DNA from 2 places in the Sphingobium sp. L-44 genome. Region 1 is predicted to be linked to the other one. Evidence: predicted binding sites of a transcription regulator. Region 1 holds the regulator's gene; the other holds the start of a gene.

Region 1 (3,357 bases):
CGTCACCATCGACTTTGCCCTGCACGACGATGGCGTCACCGTCACCGCGACCGCGCGCACCGCCGGCCAGACCGGGGTGGAGATGGAGGCGCTGACCGCCGCGACTGCCGCCTTGCTCACCGTCTATGACATGGCCAAGGCGCTCGATAAGGGCATGATAATCGGCGATGTTCGCCTGCTCGCCAAGCGCGGCGGCAAGTCGGGCGACTGGACCGCGCCGGAGCATGCCGGCTGATGAGCCTGATGCCGGTCGCGGACGCGCAGGCGCGGCTCCTTGCCCTTGCCGATCCGTTGCCGGCCGAACTTGTGTCCGTCGCCGCTTGTGCCGGCCGCTGGCTCGCCACCGACATCAGCGCACTCCGCGACCAGCCCTGGGCCGATCTCTCAGCGATGGACGGCTATGCCGTGCGCGCATCCGAAGGCGCCGGGCCGTGGCAGCTGGTCGCCACCAGCAGCGCGGGCGACTCCGATATCCCGGCCCTGCAACCGGGCCAGGCCTGCCGCATCTTCACCGGCGCGCCCTTGCCGGCCGGCGCCGATGCGATCCTGATCCAGGAAAATGCCACGCGCAACGGCGACAAACTGACCGCGCATGACGGCACCCTGTCGCCCGGCAGGCATGTCCGGCCACTCGGCTCCGACTTCCGCGCCGGCACGCTGCTGGTCAACGCCGGCAGCCGCCTCACGCCGGGCCAGATCGCGCTTGCCGTCCTTGGCGGCCATGGCAGCCTACCCGTCGGCACCCGCCCGCGTGTCGCCCTGCTCTCGACCGGCAATGAACTGGTTGCCCCCGGCGCGCCGACGCCGCCTGGGTATCTCCCCTCGTCCAACGCGCCGATGCTCGCTGCCCTGCTCGCCGCCCTGCCCTGCGACGTGATCGACCTCGGCATCGTGCCCGACGATCTCGCCGCCATGACGCAGGCGCTGGAACAGGCGGCCCAGGCCGACATCATCGTCTCGACCGGCGGCGCCTCGGTCGGCGACCATGACTATGTCCTCCCCGCCTTTGCGGCTGCTGGCGGCACGCTCGATTTCTACAAGATCGCGATGCGGCCGGGCAAACCGCTGATGGCCGGGCGCCTCGGCAACGCCACCTTCATCGGCCTGCCGGGCAATCCGGTCTCCGCCTTCGTCACCGGCACCCTCTTCCTCTGCCCGCTGGTCCGCCATCTCGCCGGATCACGCGCGCCGCTGCCGCCGGTCGTGCAGGCCCGCCTTGCCGCCCCACTCGGCGCGACGGCGGAACGCGACGATTATCTGCGCGCCTATCGCGCCGCCGACGGTATTGTTTCCGTCACCGCGCAGGACAGCGCCGCCACCGCCGCCATGGCGCTGGCCGACTGTCTGATCCGCCGCCCGGCCGGTTCAGCCCCCGCCATTGCCGGCGACATGGTCGACATCATCCCGCTCACTGCCTGACTATCTGGCCGCCTGACCGGCAAAAGCGGCGCATGGCTTAACGCGCTTGACTTGCCCCTTTCCGTTTCCTATGCGTTCTTCATTCGTTCCATGGAGGACCGCCGATGTTGACGCCCAAGCAGCAGGAATTGCTGAGCTTCATTCAGACCCGGCTGGAAGAAGGCGGCGTGTCCCCTTCGTTCGAGGAGATGAAGGACGCGCTCGACCTGCGCTCCAAATCCGGCATCCACCGGCTGATCAATGCGCTGGAGGAACGCGGCTTCATCCGCCGCCTGCCCAACCGCGCCCGCGCGCTCGAAGTGCTCAAGCTGCCCGACGCGATGCACCGCGCGCCCGCGCCGGCCATTCCGACGCCCAAGGTATCGGCGCCCGCCGTGCTGTTGCCGACCGCCGCCAATGACGTGATCGAAATCCCGCTGCACGGCCGCATCGCCGCCGGCGTCCCGATCGAGGCGATGGAAAGCCACACCATGCTCTCCGTCCCCGCCGCCTTGCTCGGCTCGGGCGATCATTATGCGCTCGAAGTGTCGGGGGACTCGATGATGGAGGCCGGCATTCTCGACGGCGACTTCGCGCTGATCCAGCGCACCGATGTCGCGCGCGAAGGCCAGATCGTCGTCGCCCTGATCGATGACGCCGAAGCGACGCTCAAATATTTCCGCCGCGAAGGCAGCCGGGTTCGGCTCGATCCCGCCAATGCCGCCTATGAACCGCAAATCTACGATCCGCGTCAGGTCCGCATCCAGGGCAAGCTCGCCGGCCTGCTGCGCCGCTACAACTGACCGGCTGTTCGGGGCCGGCGGCGCACGATCCACGGATGCGCGTCTCCGGGCCGATGGACGGTGTGAACTTTGCCGCTTTCAAGGCCAATCGACAGGCCGCCGGTGCGCGACAGCAGCCGGCGGTCGATCTTCATCCAGCACGGCCGGCACCACCAGGGCAGGCCCCGGTCGCTGATGACGATATCGGCCGCCGCGCAATCCCGCTCCAATATCGGCCGGTCGACCAGCATCGCGTTGCGCGTCACCAGCAAATGCCAGTCGCGCCCGTCCCGTGGCAACGTCACCGCACATAGATCAGTCGAGCAGCGCGCCTGCTTCATCTTCGCGATCGCCTCCAGCGTCCCGTCATAGCCCGCGCTCTCGCTCAGCACGTCGCGCACATAGTCTCCCGCCCCCTCGCGCAGCAGCGCCATCGTCCCCGTCGGTGTCCGCACCGCGACATGCCGCCCATCGCCCGTCACCACGATATCGGGCGGCGCCAGCAGCGCGATGCCGGCCAGGCCGATTGCGATTGGCCCCAACCCCAGCCAGCGCCAGCGACTGCGCCACAGCAGGCACCAAAGGCCTCCCACCACAATGATCGCGAACAGCCCGCCCGGCACCGCCGGCGCCAGCATCACCGCCATCGGGCTCGCCGCCACGCCATGCGCCACCGCCAGCAACAGCGCGATCGCCTTGCCGGTCAGCCACCAGAACGGCGCGCCCAGCCCGACGAGGTCGAAGAGCAGCGCCAGCGCCTCCAGCGGCATGATGACGAAGGTGGTGAGCGGGATCGCGACCAGATTGGCCACCGCGCCCAGCAAACCTGCCTTGTGAAAATGGAAAAGGGCGATCGGTGCCAGCACCAGTTCGATGGCAAGGCCGGTCATCAGCATCGCCGCCACCGTCCGCCCGGCCTTGCGCAGCCAAGGCTCGTCCCGCGCCATCGCGAACGCCTTGAACCGCCGATGCTCGCCCAACGCCACCAGCGCGACCACGGCGGCAAAGCTCATCTGGAAGCTCGGGCCGATCAGCGCCTCTGGCCAGAAGACCAGCACCACCAGCGCCCCGGTCGCGACCAGCCGCAATGTGATCGCCTCGCGCCCCAGCGCCAGCCCGCCCAGCACCAGCAGGGCCGCGATGCAGGATCGCACCGTCGGCACCTCCGCGCCCGTCA
Region 2 (3,357 bases), on a different contig from region 1:
CCGCTTTGCCGTCGGCCCGCAAATGTCGGGCGACATCGCCGTGCGCATGCGCGAACAGCCCGAAGAACCGATCGCGCTCAGCCTTGCCGGCGTGCGCGGCCTGGGCGAGGCCGCTGTGCTGCTCAGCCTCAAGGACAATAGCGAAGAATCAAAGCTCAAGCGCCAGGTCGCACAGGCGACCAAGATGCAGGCGATCGGCCAGCTGGCCGGCGGCGTCGCCCATGACTTCAACAATATCCTGACCGCCATCATCGGCCATTGCGACCTGATGCTGATGCGCCATACGCCGGGCGACAGCGATTATGACGACATCACCCAGATCAAGTCGAACAGCAATCGCGCGGCCGGCCTTACCCGCCAGCTGCTCGCCTTTTCGCGCCAGCAGACGTTGCGCCCGCAGATATTGCAGCTGCCCGACATCGTCGCCGACGTCTCCAACCTGCTGAAGCGGCTGCTCGGCGAGAATGTGAAACTCGACGTCAGCCATGGCCGCAACCTCGGCGCGGTGCGCGCCGACCCCGGCCAGCTGGAACAGGTCATCATCAACCTGGCGGTCAATGCCCGCGACGCCATGCCCGAAGGCGGCACGCTCAATATCCAGACCTATGGCGTACCCGCGAACCGCGTGCGCGAGATGCGGCAGCAAATTCTGCCGATCAGCGACTATACCGCGCTGCGCGTATCCGACACGGGCCTGGGCATCCCGCCGGACATCTTGTCCAAGATCTTCGAACCCTTCTTCACCACCAAGGAACTGGGCAAGGGCACGGGCCTTGGCCTTTCCACCGTCTATGGCATCGTCAAGCAGTCGGGCGGCTATATCTTCGCCGAATCCGAACTGGGCCGGGGCGCCAGCTTCGTCATCTATCTGCCGGTCTATGCCGGCGGCGACATCGAGCAGGCCAAGCCCAAGACGCCGATCAAGCGCAGCGAGACCTGGGGCACCGGCACGGTGCTGCTGGTCGAGGATGAGGATATGGTCCGCGCCGTGGCCGAACGCGCCCTCACCCGTCAGGGCTATAAGGTGCTGACCGCCAGCGACGGCGAACAGGGGCTGGAAGTGCTGGGCGGCAGCGAGAAGATCGACCTGCTGATCTCTGACGTGGTGATGCCCAATATGGACGGCCCGGCGATGGTAGCGCAGGCGCGGCGCAACTTCCCGGACCTCCCCGTACTGTTCATGTCCGGCTATGCCGAGGAGCAGCTGCGCAAGTCGATCGACATCGCCAATGTCGCCTTCCTGCCCAAGCCCTTTTCCGTCAACCAGTTGGCTGAAGCGGCGCGCGACGCGCTGGCGATGCGACCGGCGGCGGAATGAACTTGCCCGCCGGCAAACGATTATGCTGGGCATCGCCTGCCCCTTTGGCTAGCGATGGGAAGCAAGAACAAGGGACAAGGGCGCATGGCTGACGGCAAGTCCATCCTCATCGTCGAGGATGAAGCGATGATCGGCATGATGCTGGAAGATTATCTCGACGCGCTCGGCTATCGCCTTCACGCGACCGCCGCGTCGGTGGACGAGGCGTGCGCCCTGGCGCGCGAGGGCGGGTTCGACGCCGCCCTGCTCGACTGCAATCTCCAGGGTGAAAAAAGCTGGCCGGTCGCCGACATATTGGCGCAGCAGTCGATCCCCTTCCTGTTCGCCACCGGCGGCATGGCGGATGATCTGCCGCAGGGCCATGCCGATCGGCCGACGCTCGCCAAGCCCTTCACCATCGGCGCCGTGGAGCGCGCGCTGGAGAAGATTCTCGCCGACTGAATAGGCAGGATAGGAAATTTCCGTTCCCCTCTTGTTCCACAGGAACAAACAGGATACATCATTGGCAGGCGCCGAGTGACTCGACGCGATCCGCTTGACAGGGGATAGGCCGATGACCGCTATGCTCTCACTCATCGATTCCAAGAAGACAGGCACAATGGACAGACAGAAAGCATTGGAGGCGGCGCTCGCCCAGATTGATCGCGCCTTCGGCAAGGGCAGCGCGATGAAGCTCGGCAGCCGTGAGAAGATCGAGATTGAATCGATCTCGACCGGCTCGCTCGGCCTCGACATCGCGCTCGGCATCGGCGGCCTGCCCAAGGGCCGCATCATCGAGATTTACGGCCCCGAAAGCTCGGGCAAGACCACGCTGACGCTGCATGCGATCGCCGAAGCCCAGAAGGCGGGCGGCACCGCCGCCTTCGTCGACGCGGAACATGCGCTCGACCCCATCTATGCCAAGAAGTTGGGCGTCGACATCGACGAACTGATCGTGTCGCAGCCCGACACCGGCGAACAGGCGCTGGAAATCGTCGACACGCTGGTCCGCTCCAACGCCATCGACATCCTCGTCGTCGACTCGGTCGCCGCGCTGGTGCCACGCGCCGAGATCGAGGGCGAGATGGGCGACAGCCATGTCGGCCTGCAGGCGCGCCTCATGTCCCAGGCCCTGCGCAAGCTGACCGGGTCGATCGCCCGCTCCAAGTGCATGGTGATCTTCATCAACCAGGTGCGCATGAAGATCGGCGTGATGTACGGCAATCCGGAAACCACCACCGGCGGCAATGCGCTCAAATTCTACGCCTCGGTCCGTCTCGACATTCGTCGCACCGGCCAGATCAAGGATCGCGACGATATCGTCGGCAACGCGACCCGCGTGAAGGTGGTGAAGAACAAGGTCGCCCCGCCCTTCAAGCAGGTCGAATTCGACATCATGTATGGCGAGGGCATTTCCAAGATCGGCGAGATGCTCGACATCGGCGTCAAGGCCGGGCTGGTGGAGAAGTCGGGCTCCTGGTTCTCCTATGACTCGGTCCGCATCGGCCAGGGTCGCGAAAACGCCAAGACCTTCCTCAAGGAAAATCCCGAAATGGCAGACCGCCTGGAAAAGGCGATCCGCGGCAAGACCGAGGAAGTCGCCGAAGGGATGATGGCCGGACCCGAAGCGGAGGATGACGACTAAGCAGGACGACCGCGCCCGACCGGATCAGCCGGGCGCCTGATCCTGCCTTTCGTCCACCTCTGGCTTCACGCTCTGAAAAGGCCCGTTGCGCGATGGCGCGGCGGGCCTTTTACCTGCCGGGCGCGCGACAGGGCTGTCGCCATGCAGGCGCAACGGAGGGGAAGAGGGAAAAGACCGCTATTCGTGCGGCCGCAGGGCGCGGTTGAGCGAATCCAGCACCTCGGCGATCGGTTCGGTCACGGTGACGCTGCGGCCTTCGCCAAAGCGGATGCGGGTGCCGTCGGTCACGGATGAGACGAAGGTCACCTGGGTAGGGTTGACCGCGGTTTCGGTGCGATCGACGCCGACGAACATGACGAGCATGATCTTCTCTCCCATTTTCGGCCCGTGCCGGACCCATTGGGTGCAAGACTAG

Evidence for each region. The regulator LexA, encoded in region 1, represses DNA repair genes until DNA is damaged. The targets are predictions, from matches to a motif close to GTTCCNCNCTTGTTCT.
Region 2: the regulator LexA is predicted to act here: its motif matches at 1,782-1,797, upstream of recA (recombinase RecA).

What each region holds. Positions count from the first base shown of each region.
Region 1 is NZ_JBSXOQ010000032.1:28,910-32,266, reverse strand. Features, by position in the region: gene moaC (cyclic pyranopterin monophosphate synthase MoaC) at 1-235, shown strand, start outside; gene AC13EK_RS02180 (molybdopterin molybdotransferase MoeA) at 235-1,419, shown strand; gene lexA (transcriptional repressor LexA) at 1,524-2,201, shown strand; gene AC13EK_RS02170 (ComEC/Rec2 family competence protein) at 2,192-3,357, opposite strand, start outside.
Region 2 is NZ_JBSXOQ010000056.1:14,508-17,864, forward strand. Features, by position in the region: gene AC13EK_RS05505 (hybrid sensor histidine kinase/response regulator) at 1-1,318, shown strand, start outside; gene AC13EK_RS05510 (response regulator) at 1,403-1,759, shown strand; gene recA (recombinase RecA) at 1,872-2,942, shown strand; gene AC13EK_RS05520 (hypothetical protein) at 3,120-3,305, opposite strand.